Regions from separate parts of the Massilimicrobiota sp. An80 genome, predicted to be linked through region 2. Evidence: a T-box and tRNA genes for the amino acid it is inferred to sense, from the RefSeq annotation. Region 2 holds a T-box; the other holds one or more tRNA genes.

Region 1 (7,726 bases), on a different contig from region 2:
AGAATATCTTCAACAGATTTATAAACAAAGACAAAAAGAACTTTCTTATCAACAAGAAAGTTTAAAACAGTTATATCATTTTATTGAAAGTGACAATACAGATGACTCTTTTTCATTGGATGATATATGTCAAATCATGTCTGACAATATTCCTCAGCCATTCTTTGATATGTTCTATGAGCATTTTCTACCTTATCTTCATATTCATATTCGTACACAAAAACAACAGAATGCTTATGATCGTATTATTGATTTTTGGGATCATTTTCATATCAAAATTCCATGGACGTATCGCTTTTTGATGTGGATTTCTAAAACAAATCAAAAGCAGCTCAAACAAGTATGGCATGATGTCAATGTATATAAAAATCAATTGATGAATCAAGAAGATGCATATGAATCTATTAAGCAAATGGTTATCAAAAACTATGAGTTACAACAAAAATGGTGGTATCGTATACTGAGTTATCCAAATCGTCAGATGAAGATCAGATTAAGAGATAGTGGGTATTATGATATTTTGATACCAGCCATGTGTGAACTATCAGATGAGTATCATCAATATTATCAACAACTCATGGATTTCAATCAAAGAGTTTGTCAGGAACTTCATCTTTATTATGATTCTAAGTTTCGGTTAATAAAAAAATAAAGCCGAAACTTTATTTTTTTATAAGACCATCTGCAAATGTAAGAGGTAATCCAAAAACAATACCTGTATTTGGATTATCAATGCCACCAACTGATTCATCAACTGTTTTTCTGACTAAATCTACCTGACCATCTTCTACGATAAAAAAGATAGTGCGGCTTTCAGGGCGGGGATTTTCTAAGAACAAACGTAATGATCCTAAAAGATAGCTTTCATCAGAATCATCTATTGTCTTTATCATACCAGTAGATTCAATGATTGTTCCACCACGTACCCCAGCTCTTTTTAAGTTTGCAAGCAAATCATCTAAACAGTCAAGTTTATTTAAAACAACGACAATAACTTGCATTTCTATCACCACCTATATCTATTATATCGCTAGTTGAGATAAATATCTAGTTATTCTCATGAAATTGGTTTATAATAAACAATAAGATAAGGGGGTTTTATGATGGAATATCAATTTGCAAAACGTATGTCAAATGTAAAGGCATCTGCAATTAGAGAAATATTAAAGGCAACATCTGATCCAAAGATGATTAGTTTTGCTGGAGGAAATCCATCAGCAGAAGCATTTCCAGTTGAAGAAATTGAAAAAATATCTGCAGATATATTGACTAATGAGCCTATTAGTGTTTTACAGTATGGAATTACTGAAGGAGATCAGGAATTGATTCAGGCAGCGACACACTTTTTTAATCGTCATGAACAGGTTATGAAAGCTGATGATCAAATGATAATTACTTCTGGATCACAACAGATTATGGAATTTGTGGCTAAAATATTATGTAATGAAGGTGACGTTGTGATTTGTGAAAATCCTAGTTTTTTAGGAGCTTTAAATGCTTTTAAATCATTAGGTGCTGTTTTAAGAGGTATTGAATATAAAAATGGACAATTAGATTTAGAGTCTTTAAAACAGGCTTTACAAATGGAGCCAAAACCAAAATTTATGTATCTGATACCTAATTTTCAAAATCCAACAGGAATGACAATGTCATTGGAAGTCAGAAAAGAAATTTTAAAATTAGCTAAAGACAATGGTGTTCTTATTTTAGAAGATAATCCTTATGGAGATTTAAGATTTGAAGGTGAAGCTATTCCTTCTATAAAATCATTGGATGAAGATGGATTGGTTATTTATGCAGCAAGTCTTTCTAAAATTATTGCGCCTGGAATGCGTGTGGCTTGTTGTATAGCACCAAAAGCGATTATTCAAAAAATGACAGTTGCCAAACAGGCCAGTGATGTTCATTCTAATCTTTGGGCTCAAAAAGTTATGGCACGATATCTTCAAAATTATGATATGGATGCACATATTGAACGTATTCGAATGATTTATAAACAAAAATGTCACTTAATGCTTGATGAAATGAAAAAACATTTTCATCCGGATGTTCAATATACAATACCAACAGGTGGAATGTTTATCTGGGTGACATTGCCTGAAAGTGTTGATATGTTGACATTTGTGAAAAAAGCTTTGGAAAAGAATGTGGCAGTTGTACCAGGAAATGCATTCTTAGATGATGATACGAAAGAATGTCATAGTTTTAGAATGAATTATTCAACACCAACCAATGAAAAGATCAAAGAAGGAGTTAAGATTTTAGGTGAAATAACATATGAAATGTTATCTATTTCGTCATAATTTTTAAAGCTGTTTATATATAATGGATAAATGGGAGGAAAAATAGTATGCCGTATATAACATTTACAACAACAAAAACATTAACATTAAATCAAGAAAAAGCATTAAAAGAAAGTGCTGGTCAATTAATTTCTATTTTACCTAATAAAAAAGAAGAAAACTTAATGATTCATATTGAAGATAATCAAGTCATGTATTTTAGAGGACAGGAAATGGAATGTATGAAAATATCTTGTCAGCTTTTTCATACAACAGATTATCAATATAAAAAAGAGTTTGCTGAAAAACTGTTGAAAGAAGTTGAACGTATTACCAAAATACCTGTGGAACAGCAATATCTTTCTATTGAAGAATTTGAAAATTGGGGTAAAAATGGAGAATATTTATAGAAGTCAAAATGACTTCTATTTTTTTTAAAAAAAGACTTGCATTACATGAAATGATATGATAATATATTTAGGCAATCGAAAATGCTTGAATAGCTCAGTTGGTAGAGCAATCGGCTGTTAACCGATCGGTCGTAGGTTCGAGTCCTACTTCAAGCGCCATTTTTGAGGCCTGTTGGAGAAACGGTTAACTCACATGCCTTTCACGCATGCATTCACGGGTTCGAATCCCGTACAGGTCACCATATGGAGGTTTAGCTCAGTTGGGAGAGCATCTGCCTTACAAGCAGAGGGTCAGCGGTTCGAGCCCGTTAACCTCCACCATTTTTTTATGCCGGCTTAGCTCAATTGGTAGAGCAACTGACTTGTAATCAGTAGGTTGAGGGTTCAAGTCCTTTAGCCGGCACCATGTTTTTGACCCGCTAGCTCAGTAGGTAGAGCATCTGACTTTTAATCAGAGGGTCAGGCGTTCGAGTCGCCTGCGGGTCACCATTTTATGCGGATGTGGTGAAACTGGCAGACACGCTAGACTTAGGATCTAGTGCTTCGGCGTGCAGGTTCAAGTCCTGTCATCCGCACCAGACAAGCGGGTGTAGTTCAATGGTAGAACTTCAGCCTTCCAAGCTGACTACGTGGGTTCGATTCCCATCACCCGCTCCATTTTATTAATAGAGTAAAAAAATGTAGAGTATATCAACTAAATATCTATTTTGGCAAACTCAATAACAGTGGTTCGGCTATAAGCTATGTTGTAATCAACATAGTTTTTTTGTGCCTAAATTCAAAAGGAGGATTGATATATGGATGTTTCAGTAAAAAATTTGAAGTTAAAAAGAAGCGATACTATTGAAATGTTAAAAAAGAATCTGAAAAGGTATATGTTATTAAAACAATTTCCATTAAATTATTTGGATAGACTCCAGTCTTATAGTAGTTCACTTATAAAAGTTTCTGATAATTCGTCTTATCATTCTAATTAAAACAACTTAAGATGTTAAGAGAACTCAAAAATAAAATAGAATGCAAAATATATATTGGAATCTTTTTATAATGGATCTTATTTTGCTTATAATGCTATTAGATAAAAAGATTGTTTGGAAAAGGGCGTAAAAATGATTCACTGATTAGTAGCACATTTATGAAAAGACGTTTCTTATTTTTGAACGATTCATAGTATTCAGCAATAAAGAAGTCAAGATATTAACAAGTCTCTATCTTTGACTTCTTTTATGTTTCATATTTATAGTTTTTTGAAAAATGAGATTCTTTATGAAGAATGGGAAACGAAATGAAGAAATAACATGATTTGTGTTATTGTTTGCTTTCTTTAGGGTAATTGATAATGATGATAAATATGAAAATGATACTAATGAGTTTTAAACCAACTGATAGACCTAATAGAAAACCATGAATAAAAGATGGTAAAGTAACAAAAGAAACAATCCAAGATATGATTTCTCCTATTATTAAACATATGAGCCCGGTTTTTAATTTTTTTAGCATAAAACTTCACTCCATTCTTAATATTTTATCTACTATGATACTAACAGAAAGAGAAGAATCAAATCTATCAAATTTATGTAAAGTTTTTATTGACAAAGAAGAATAATAGTAATATATTTATATATGAAGAAATGTTCATATGTTCATTGAAAGGATGATGTTATGGGATTGAATCAAGAAAATTTAGAAGTTCATGAAGATATTGTCAAGCGAGTTCAAGATAAACAGCCGGATGATGAATATTTATATGAATTAGCTGATTTATTTAAAGTTTTTGGGGATACAACACGTATCAAGATTCTCTATGCATTGTTTGAAAGTGAATTATGTGTAGGAGATATCGCATTAGTTTTAGGAATGAGTCAATCAGCAGTGAGTCATCAGTTGAGAGTTCTCAAAGATAGTAAATTGATTAAATTCAGACGTGAAGGAAAGGTTATTTTTTACTCATTAGATGATGATCATGTTAGAACAATCATGTCTATGGGTATGGAACATGTAGAAGAATAAGAAAGGGGAAAAAGAAGATGAAAAAGACATATAAAGTTGATGTAGATTGTGCAAACTGTGCAGCTAAAATGGAAGAAGCTGTTAAAAAAACAGAAGGTGTGAAAGATGCAACTTTAAGTTTTATGACTTTAAAACTAAAAGTTGAATTTGAAGATGGAGTTAATATTGATGAAGTCATGCAAAAAGCTTATAAGAATTGTAAAGTCGTAGAAGATGACTGTGAAATTTATTTATAGAATAAATTCCCTTAAAAAGGGATATTTATTTAGATGATATATGAATGAGTGAACATATATTAAAATGAATAGGAGTGTTATGATGAATAAAAAACAAAAGAAAGTTCTTTATAGAATTCTGTTATCTTTAGGATTCATGATTGGAATCATGATTTTAACTTCATATGTTTCTGTGAATTTATATGTAGAAGTGGTACTTTATCTAATACCTTATCTGATTATTGGGTATGATATTTTAAGAAAAGCGATAAAAGGTATATTAAAAAGACAGGTTTTTGATGAAAACTTTTTGATGGCTGTTGCGACTGTAGGCGCTATGTGTTTAGGTGAATTCCGTGAAGGTGTCGCTGTCATGCTGTTTTATCAGATTGGCGAATTGTTCCAAAGTGTTGCAGTCGGTAAAAGTCGTCGTAATATTGCCGCATTAATGGATATTCGTCCCGATTATGCTAATATGATGATAGATGGTAAGCTTCAAAAAGTTGATCCAGATGATGTCGAAATAGGTAGTGAAATCATTGTCAATCCTGGTGAAAAAGTGCCTATTGATGGTATTATTGTTGAAGGGAATACAACATTTAATACGAGTGCTTTGACAGGGGAAAGTGTGCCAAGAGATGCACATTGCGGCGATGAAGTCATCAGTGGTTTTATTAATATGACTGGTGAAATTAAAGTGAAAACAACAAAGGAATTTGGTGAATCAACAGTTTCTAAAATTCTTGATTTGGTAGAAAATTCAAGTATGAAAAAGTCACGTTCAGAAAACTTTATTACTAAGTTTGCCAGATACTATACACCAGCAGTTTGTTATAGTGCATTGGCATTAGCGATAATTCCACCTGTTGTTTTGATGTTGATGGGGAAAGATGCCTCATGGGCTGATTGGATTATTCGTGCGTTAACATTCCTCGTTATCAGTTGTCCATGTGCTTTGGTTATTTCTATACCACTCAGTTTCTTTGGTGGCATTGGTTGTGCTTCAACAAAAGGAATTTTGGTGAAGGGTTCAAATTATCTCGAAGCTCTTGCCAGTGCCAAATATATTGTTTTTGACAAAACGGGAACACTGACAAAAGGGGTTTTTGAAGTAACGCATATTGATCCAACTGATAATTATGATCAGCAACAGTTATTGTATTATGCAGCTCATGTGGAAATGGCTTCAAGTCATCCAATCAGTTTAAGTTTACAAAAGGCTTATGGACAATCATTGGATAGAGATGCTGTGCATAATATTGAAGAAATTGCTGGACATGGTATTCGTGGAACTGTTCATGGACATGATGTTTATGCTGGTAATGAAAAACTGATGAATAAGATAGGTGTAGATATTACGGAAAAACATCCTGAAGGAACAGTTGTGTATATGGCCATAGATAATCAATATGCAGGATGTATTGTGATTTCTGATGTGATTAAAGAAACCTCAAAAGCAGCGATTCAGTCTTTAAAATCACAAGGAATCAAAGAAACGATTATGTTAACGGGAGATACAAAACAGACTGCGACAAAGGTTGCTGAAGAGATTGGTATTGATCGTGTTTATAGTGAACTTTTACCAGCTGATAAGGTTGAAAAAGTTGAAGAAATACTACAAAACAAAGGTGAAAAAGAAAAAGTAGCTTTTGTTGGTGATGGTATTAATGATGCGCCAGTTTTATCACGTGTTGATATTGGGATTGCGATGGGCGCTTTAGGTAGTGATGCAGCGATTGAAGCAGCTGATATTGTGTTGATGGATGATGATCCGGCTAAGATTTCATTGGCTATGAAAATTTCATTAAAAACATTAAGAATTGTCAAAGAAAATATTGTGTTTGCTTTAGCTGTTAAATTTATCTGTTTAATTTTAGGAGCATTTGGTATAGCGAATATGTGGCTTGCTATCTTTGCGGATGTTGGTGTGATGGTCATTGCTGTCATTAATGCGACGAGAGCTTTACGAATTCGATAAAAATGGAAGATAACAGAAAGTCCATCTGTTATCTTTTTTTTTAGATTTTGAAGTGATATAATAGTGTCTTGTGAAGAAAGGGTGTATGTGATGAATTATAAATTCATAAGAAATATTATAGGAATTCTTATTGGAAATACGATATATGCTTTAGCTGTTTTATTATTTATTGTTCCTAATGGATTGATTACAGGTGGATCAACAGGATTATCCATTGGTGCACAGCATTTATTAGGAATTCCTATGACTTTATTTTTATCTATTTTTAATATTTTGATATTTTTACTTGGGTTACTGATTTTAGGTAAAACTTTTGCCTTAACAACATTAATTAGTACTTTTTATTATCCATTGATTTTAAGTGTTTTTGAAAAAACAATAGGTTATACCCAAATGACAACTGATCCATTACTCGCTGCATTGCTTGGTGGAGTGATGATTGGTGTAGCGATTGGACTTGTTATTAAATGTAATGCTTCCACAGGGGGAATGGATATTCCACCATTGATTATTAATAAAAAGACAGGAATACCGGTATCCGTTTCTATGTATGCTTTTGATTTCTTGATTTTATTAATGCAGGTCTTTTATACCGATCGAGAAATGGTTCTTTATGGTATTGTTTTGGTGGCGACATATACCATTGTTTTAGACAAAGTTCTGGTCGTTGGAAAAGCACAGACAGAAGTGATGATTGTGTCTAAGGAATATGAACAAATTAATGATATGATTATTCATGAACTTGATCGCGGAACAACGATGTTAAAATCTATTTCAGGTTATATGAAAAATGAATATCCTGTGATTATGACAGTCATTTCTAACCGTGAA
Region 2 (7,726 bases):
CACGATGAGTTTAGAAGTACGAAAATCTAATCAAAAAGCGATTGCGCTTTATCAAAAAAATGGATTTGATATTCAATCCATACGTCGAGATTATTATCAGGATAATCATGAAGATGCTTATTTAATGACAAAAGAAATGGAGGGAAAAGCATGAGTCTTATTTTAGCTATTGAATCAAGTTGCGATGAAATGGCAGTGGCGATTTTAAAGGATAAACGTGAACTCTTATGCAATGTTGTCGCATCACAAATTGATACACATCGTATGTTTGGTGGAGTTGTTCCAGAAATTGCCAGTCGTATGCACGTAGAATGTGTATCGACTGTCTTAAAGACAGCCTTAAATGAAGCCCAAATCAATATGCAGGATATAGATGCCATTGCCGTTACCAAAGGGCCTGGACTGGTAGGATCTTTACATGTTGGGATGCAGGCTGCCAAAACATTGGCATTAGCTTATCATAAACCATTAATTGGTGTTCATCATATTGCTGGACATATTTATGCTAATGAACTTGTCGAAGACATTCAATATCCATGTTTGTGTCTGGTTGTCAGTGGTGGGCATAGTGAACTCGTTTATATGAAACATGAATTTTCATTTGAAGTCATTGGTCAGACTTTAGATGATGCGATTGGAGAAGCTTACGATAAGGTTGGACGTGTATTACATTTGCCTTATCCAGGAGGACCAGTTATTGATCATATGGCCAAAGAAGGAAAACATACTTATGCTTTGCCATTACCCATGAATGATGAAAGCTATAATTTTTCTTTTAGTGGTTTAAAATCAGCAGTGATTAATCTTTGTCATAATGCATCACAGCGTGGTGAAGAGATTATTCCTCAAGATTTAGCATGTTCTTTTCAGGAAGTTGCTGTTGATGTTCTGGCTTCTAAAACAATCAAAGCGGCTCAGGATTATCATGTTAAACAGATTATCGTGGCTGGGGGAGTCAGTGCAAATCAGGGATTAAGACAAGCGTTGACAAAGCGTAGTGAGATACCTGTTTTATTTCCACCAATGCGTTATTGCACAGATAATGCAGCTATGATTGCTTCGGCAGCACGTGTGATGTTTGAACATCAGAAATTTTCATCACTTGACTTAATGGTCAAACCGTCATATGATTTAGAAGAGGAAAGTCTTGGTGAATCTTAATGGAAAAAAAACAGCATAAAATTTCAAAAGCAACAATGTCACGTTTTCCCGTTTATTTAAAGGCATTGCGTAATATGCAACATGAAGGGCAAAACAACTTTTTATCAAGTGAATTATCTGAAGCAACAGGAATCTTGGATACAACCATTCGTCGTGATTTTAGTTTTTTGACACACAAAGAAACATTAGGTAAACGTGGTATCGGATATGATACAAAGGAAATTATTAATATTCTTAATAATGTTCTTGGTTTAGGGTTAGATGAATCTATTATTTTGATTGGCGTTGGTAACTTAGGAAGTGCCATCTTAAAATATAATCGCTGGCAATATACAGTTGGAAAAATTGTGTGTGGTTATGATTTGGATCAAAATAAAGTTGGAGAACGCTTTGGTGTTAAACTTTATCATATTGATGATTTAGAAAAAACATTTCCTCAAGGCTGCAAGATTGCGATATTGGCTATTAGTGAAAATGTTCAGGAAACAGTCGATCGTTTAATGGATTTAGGCATTAAAGGAATTGTAGATTTTACGCATACACATTTTACAGTTCATAGTGATGTTGTTGTACAGACAGTCGATGTTGTTGTGGCTATTCAGGAATTGATTTTAAAAATGCATGTCAATGATGAATAAAGTATTGAAATTTTGTGAGAAAGATGTTAATAATAGATGTACAGGTAATGATTTGAGAACGTATTATAGTGAAGTTTGATAGCGACTTTTGGATGGTGTAAGCAAAAGAAACTGTTATAATATGGAACACTCAATGAACCGGATAGGAGAAATGTAAGTAGACTATCCCGCTAAACAGCGTTATGGTAAGAGAGCATATTCATGATGAATATGAATGAGGATGGTACCGCGATATTATAGTCGTTCCTTTTAGGAACGGCTTTTTTTATAAAAAGGAGGAGAGAGTCATGTTTGAATTTATGACAGTCAGAGAATTGTATGAAATGGTTTTATCTGGGGAAGATTTTGAAACTGAAGGTTTAGAATATGTTGAATTAGATGGATGGGTACGTACAAATCGTGATAATGGAAAAGTTGGTTTTATAGCTTTAAACGATGGAACATATTTTAGAAACTGCCAGATTGTATATTTACAGGAAACTTTATCAAATTATGATGATATCAAACATATCAGTACGGGAAGTGCTATTCGTGTTTTAGGAAAATTAAAACTCACACCTGAAGCTAAGCAACCTTTTGAAATTGAAGCAACACAAGTTGTTGTAGAAGGTGCATGTGATGAAGATTTTCCACTTCAAAAGAAAAGACATTCTTTTGAATATATGAGAGAAATTCCTCATCTTCGTCCACGTGCCAATACATTTTACGCTATTTTTAGATTAAGAAGTGTTTTATCAATGGCTATTCATGAATTTTTCCAGTCACAAGGTTTTGTTTATGTGCATACACCAATTATTACAAGTAATGATGGTGAAGGTGCTGGAGAAATGTTTAGAGCAACAACCATTGATAATACTGAATTTGATAAAGATTTCTTTGGTAAAGAAGCATTTTTAACCGTAACAGGACAATTACATGTCGAAGCATTCTGTATGGCTTTTAGAGATGTTTATACATTTGGACCAGCTTTTAGAGCTGAAAATTCAAATACATCACGTCATGCCAGTGAATTCTGGATGATTGAACCAGAAATTGCTTTTGCTGATCTAGAAGATGATATGGATTTAATTGAAGATATGGTGAAATACTGTATTGACTATGTTTTAGAAAATGCACCTGAAGAAATGAAATTCTTTGAACAGATGATTGATAAAGAATGTATTCAAAGAATTACTCATGTCAGAAATAGTGAATTTAAACGTATGACATATACAGAAGCTATTGATATTTTAAAACAGGCCGATGTTAAGTTTGAAAATAAAGTTGAATGGGGTATGGATCTCAATAGTGAACATGAACGCTATATCTGTGAAAACATTGTAGGTGGACCAGTGTTCTTAACAGATTATCCAAAAGAAATTAAAGCTTTCTATATGCGTTTAAATGATGATGGCAAGACTGTTGCAGCATGTGATTTGCTGGTGCCAGGAATTGGGGAATTAGTTGGTGGAAGTCAGCGTGAAGAAAGATATGAAGTTCTAGAAAAAATCATGGATGAAAAACAAATGTCTAAAGAAGGACTTCAATGGTATATGGATTTAAGAAGATTTGGTGGATGTAAACATGCTGGATTTGGACTAGGATTTGACCGTTTCTTAATGTATTTGACAGGTATGCAAAACATTAGAGATGTTGAACCATTCCCAAGAACACCAAGAAACTTAAAATTCTAAAAATATAACGGGATTCCCGTTATATTTTTTCATATTCAATTATTTCAATTTGTAGTATAATAAAATTATGAGGTGAAAAGACAGTGAATGAAATCTTCTTTATCAATACCTTTTTTAATATTATTTATCGTAATGAATCAGCATATATGCGTGATTTATTGATGTCATATGACTATATACAAAGTTTTGTTCAATGGCTTTGCCAACGCCATATTTCGTGTGATGTTTTATCTTCTATCACAAGGGATGATTATGCATTGTTGTCACGTTTTATGAAAGCTGAAGATGTGGATCATATTTTGCATAAGCCTTTTTCTAGTGAAATGGAAACAATGGCTCAAACATATCAGGAAGCGATTCACATTGTTTATGTGCCTGGATTTGATGAATCTTCTTTTCAAATGACATCTTTTCCTGAATACGAGAATATTTATTTCTATGCTATTTCAGAACATTTTCAACGTGATAATTTATCTTTCTTTGATCCTTTTCCAGCCTTTTTCTGTGCTTTAAATCATGCTGATATGTGGCCAGGATGTTTAATTTTTAAAGGACAACAGGCGGTATTTGCGCCGATACATAATCAAAAAGATTTCTTGCAGTTAACATCCTATATTGAAAATCAAGTTTGCTTATTTGATGTTTATAATCAGTATCAGGATGATGCCTATTTCATTCAATTGAGTGATTTGCATCTCGGTAAAGATAAACGTCAAAAGGGGCTGGAGCGTCTTTATGCTTCATTGGATGAACTGATTCCAAGATTACCTTCTTTATGGGCAGTTAATATTTTGATAACAGGTGATTTGATGGAATCTCCTAATCGTAAAAATATGTATTTAGCCAATGATTTTATGAATAGTCTTAAAAAGCGTTATAAGGCGAATGTGACTTTTATTTTAGGAAATCATGATGTGATTGTTCATGGCTTTAATTTTGCTAGAAATCAAAAAAGTAAAGTAATTGCTTATCTGCTTGGTGAAAATGTTAAAGTTTTAGAACAGGAAAAAATCGTTATTATTAAAATGGATACAACAAGTGAAGGAAACTTAGCAAGAGGAAAAGTAGGAAAAAGACAACTTGATGAAATAGATGATGAATTGTCAGCTATTGATCATTTAGAAGAATATACATTATTAGTGATGTTGCATCACCATGTTTATCCCATTAATAAAGCAGAGTTTATTAAAACCAAATGGCATGAAAAAACATTTATCAATCGTATTATAGAAACTTCAAAAGTTTTGGTTGATGCACCATTATTAATTGATTGGCTAAAAAAACGACATATTCATTATGTGTTTCATGGCCATAAGCATTTACCTTTTTTTAAAAAAGAAGATGATTGTTATTATATTGGAGCAGGAAGTGCTACGGGTGGCTTAAAAGAAAGTCGTAGCCGTTATATTTCCTATAATGTGATGAAATATAATATTCATGAACAGAAAATGAAAATCTGTATGATTTTTTATGATGATAAAGCTAAGGCTGAAAGACAAAGAGTAGAAGTTTATTTATTTGAGGGAGGAAATAATCATGAAATTAGTAGATCGCATGAAAGATGAAGAATTAGGAACAGCTATACTGTATAATTTTACAAAAGGGTATGGAAAACCTGTGCCATTAGAATTGTATGATGTTGTTTTACCACTTCTTTATCATGATTTTATAAGAGAACATGTTTTAACATATACGTCATTACAGGAGTGTATCTATCAATGTATACAAAATGAAAAACATTTTAAACAACATCTTTTAGAAAAAATTGAAGATGATAAAACAATGACATCTAAAGCTTTAGGTGTTGCGATGATTCAGCATATTTTAAAATTTGAAATTGTAGATACTGTGATGTGTGGGGTAGCTTTACCAACTGATATTTTAGATTTAAATGAAGCTATCTGGCTTGGAAAACTTTTCCAGGATGTTTCACTAGAAGATTTTATGACATTATTAAAACAGGAAGATACACATATTGTTGTTTTACAAAGTGCTTCTGTTGGAAAAGATGTTGATTTGTCAAAAATTGCTTCTTTAGGACAAGTGACCATGTATGAAGATACAAAACCTTCAGAAATTAAAGGTCGTATTTTAGGTGCTGATATTGTGATTACAAATAAAAATGAAATGACAAAGGAAGTGCTGGAAGGTTTAAAACATTTGAAATTAATCTGTTTATTTGCGACAGGAACGAATAATGTTGATTTAGAATATTGTCGTGATCATGGCATTAAGGTCGCTAATGTGAAAGATTATTCGACTAAGACAGTTGCTCAACATACGTTAGCTTTATTGATGCATTTGGTAGAGAAAAATGTGACATATGATCATTTTGTTAAATCAAAAGCATATTGTCAAAGTCAGTGTTTTAGTTATTTTGATGATGTTTTCCATGATGTTGCTTCTATGACTTGGGGGATTGTTGGATTAGGTCATATAGGTCGCCAAGTCGCAGGTATCGCAAAGGCTATGGGTGCTAAAGTTCAATATTATTCGACAAGTGGTCAAAATGCAACCAGCGATTATCAGCAGGTTGACTTTGATACTTTGTTAAAGACATCAGATATTATTAGTATTCATGCACCATTAAATGAAAAGACACATTATTTATTTAATGAAGAAGCTTTAAGAAAAATGAAACCAACGGCATATCTCATCAATGTTGGACGTGGTGGCATTATAGAAGAAAAAGCTTTAGTGAAAGTCTTGAATGAAGGACATTTAGTGGGAGTTGGCTTAGATGTCTTTGAACATGAACCATTATTAGAAGATGATGTGCTTTATTCTATTCAAGATATGAATAAGGTTATCTTCACACCACATATTGCCTGGGGTTCTATTGAAGCAAGACAAAGATGCGTAGATGAAGTTTATAAAAATATACTTGCCTTCTTAAAAGGAGAAGAAAGAAATATTGTCAATAATGAATAAATCGTGTATGATAGAAAAAAATAAAAAAAGAAGGAGGAGTCTACGTCAGTAGCAAAGCATGTACGGTCTTATGATCGGAATTAACGCCTGTGGACTAGAAATGAGGATGAAGCAGGAAAATTTTGTTATATGTAGCATGATGTTATGGAACAAATTATTATTGCAATCATTATTATTGCACTCGGTTTTTATGTATTTAAGTTTTATCCTTTTGAAAAAGGAAATGTCATGAAATTAGTGATAGCAGCTATTTTTATTATCTTAACAGCAATCTGTAAAAGATTGGCTATTATGATCCCATTGTTTGGAGCTGAAAGTCTTAAAATTGGATTTGAATATATTCCCTTGATGTTAGCGGGGTATTTCTTATCACCAAGTTATGCCTTTATTGTTGGTTTGTGTAGCGATGTGATTGGTTTGATTTTAGTACCTACAGGATTTCCATTCTTTGGATTTACCTTAGGAACAATTCTTGTCAGTGTCATTCCGTCATTGATTCATGAACATTCAAAAAATATCAGCCCACAAAATGTTTTACGCATTGTAATTGGACTGATTTTGGTTTTAGGTATTGGGGCTTCCATTTATATTGGACAGCTTGATTCAGTGAATATTTCTGAAACAGTGTATCATCTTCAATCACAAGATAAAATCACACTGATAAGTATTTGTCTGTTGTTATCATTAATATTTATGATAGTGATTGCATTTTTAAAACGTAAAATTAATGCACAGGAAGCCAAAACCTTTTCAACATGGGTTTTATGTGTTGTCCTTACGGAATTGGTTGTCACTTTATGTTTAACACCATTATGGTTAGATATGATGTATCAGATTCCTTGGACAATCTCACTATGTATAAGAGTTGTTAAGGAATGTGCAGTTTTACCAATTGAAATTTTTATCGGTTATATTCTGATTCCTATTTTAAATAGAATATGGGTACGTTTAGAAAAATGACAACAAGAATTAAGATTCTTGTTGTTTTTTGATTTCATGCCCATCTTCATCAACTTCAATCACTTCAAAAAAGTATTCAAAGATACGCGTTAAAAGTTTTTTCATGATTCATCATTTCCTTTCAAGAAGAGTATATGTACAACAAAAAAAATCATGTTTGAAAAGTCAAAAAATGTAAACACTATGTAAGAGGTGATGAAAAATGGATCGTAAAGAATATGATCAGTTGGCTGAATCTTTGAAACCAACTGGACATAAGATGAAAAATGCGTTTTATGCATTTTTGTATGGAGGTGTCATTGGTGCTATTGCACAAGGTGTTTTAGAGTTTTTTATGAATGTTTATCATGTTAAACAAGAAGA

Evidence for each region. The T-box of region 2 lies ahead of asnS (asparagine--tRNA ligase). A T-box ahead of a tRNA ligase gene usually reads a tRNA of that ligase, here a tRNA-Asn.
Region 1: it encodes a tRNA-Asn, which carries the amino acid that the T-box ahead of asnS (asparagine--tRNA ligase) is inferred to sense. The anticodon was not compared.

What each region holds. Positions count from the first base shown of each region.
Region 1 covers NZ_NFHI01000012.1:31,969-39,694, forward strand. The annotation lists gene B5G32_RS05000 (MerR family transcriptional regulator) at 1-652, shown strand, start outside; gene B5G32_RS05005 (hypothetical protein) at 663-1,001, opposite strand; gene B5G32_RS05010 (aminotransferase-like domain-containing protein) at 1,104-2,303, shown strand; gene B5G32_RS05015 (tautomerase family protein) at 2,351-2,692, shown strand; tRNA gene B5G32_RS05020 (tRNA-Asn) at 2,776-2,851, shown strand; tRNA gene B5G32_RS05025 (tRNA-Glu) at 2,859-2,934, shown strand; tRNA gene B5G32_RS05030 (tRNA-Val) at 2,938-3,013, shown strand; tRNA gene B5G32_RS05035 (tRNA-Thr) at 3,023-3,098, shown strand; tRNA gene B5G32_RS05040 (tRNA-Lys) at 3,106-3,181, shown strand; tRNA gene B5G32_RS05045 (tRNA-Leu) at 3,188-3,270, shown strand; tRNA gene B5G32_RS05050 (tRNA-Gly) at 3,276-3,349, shown strand; gene B5G32_RS05055 (hypothetical protein) at 3,490-3,669, shown strand; gene B5G32_RS05065 (ArsR/SmtB family transcription factor) at 4,355-4,702, shown strand; gene B5G32_RS05070 (cation transporter) at 4,720-4,938, shown strand; gene B5G32_RS05075 (heavy metal translocating P-type ATPase) at 5,021-6,895, shown strand; gene B5G32_RS05080 (YitT family protein) at 6,986-7,726, shown strand, end outside.
Region 2 covers NZ_NFHI01000007.1:30,883-38,608, reverse strand. The annotation lists gene rimI (ribosomal protein S18-alanine N-acetyltransferase) at 1-154, shown strand, start outside; gene tsaD (tRNA (adenosine(37)-N6)-threonylcarbamoyltransferase complex transferase subunit TsaD) at 151-1,161, shown strand; gene B5G32_RS03335 (redox-sensing transcriptional repressor Rex) at 1,161-1,799, shown strand; T-box leader at 1,838-2,050, shown strand; gene asnS (asparagine--tRNA ligase) at 2,087-3,472, shown strand; gene B5G32_RS03325 (metallophosphoesterase family protein) at 3,556-5,037, shown strand; gene B5G32_RS03320 (D-2-hydroxyacid dehydrogenase) at 5,009-6,403, shown strand; gene B5G32_RS03315 (folate family ECF transporter S component) at 6,548-7,363, shown strand; gene spoVAC (stage V sporulation protein AC) at 7,566-7,726, shown strand, end outside.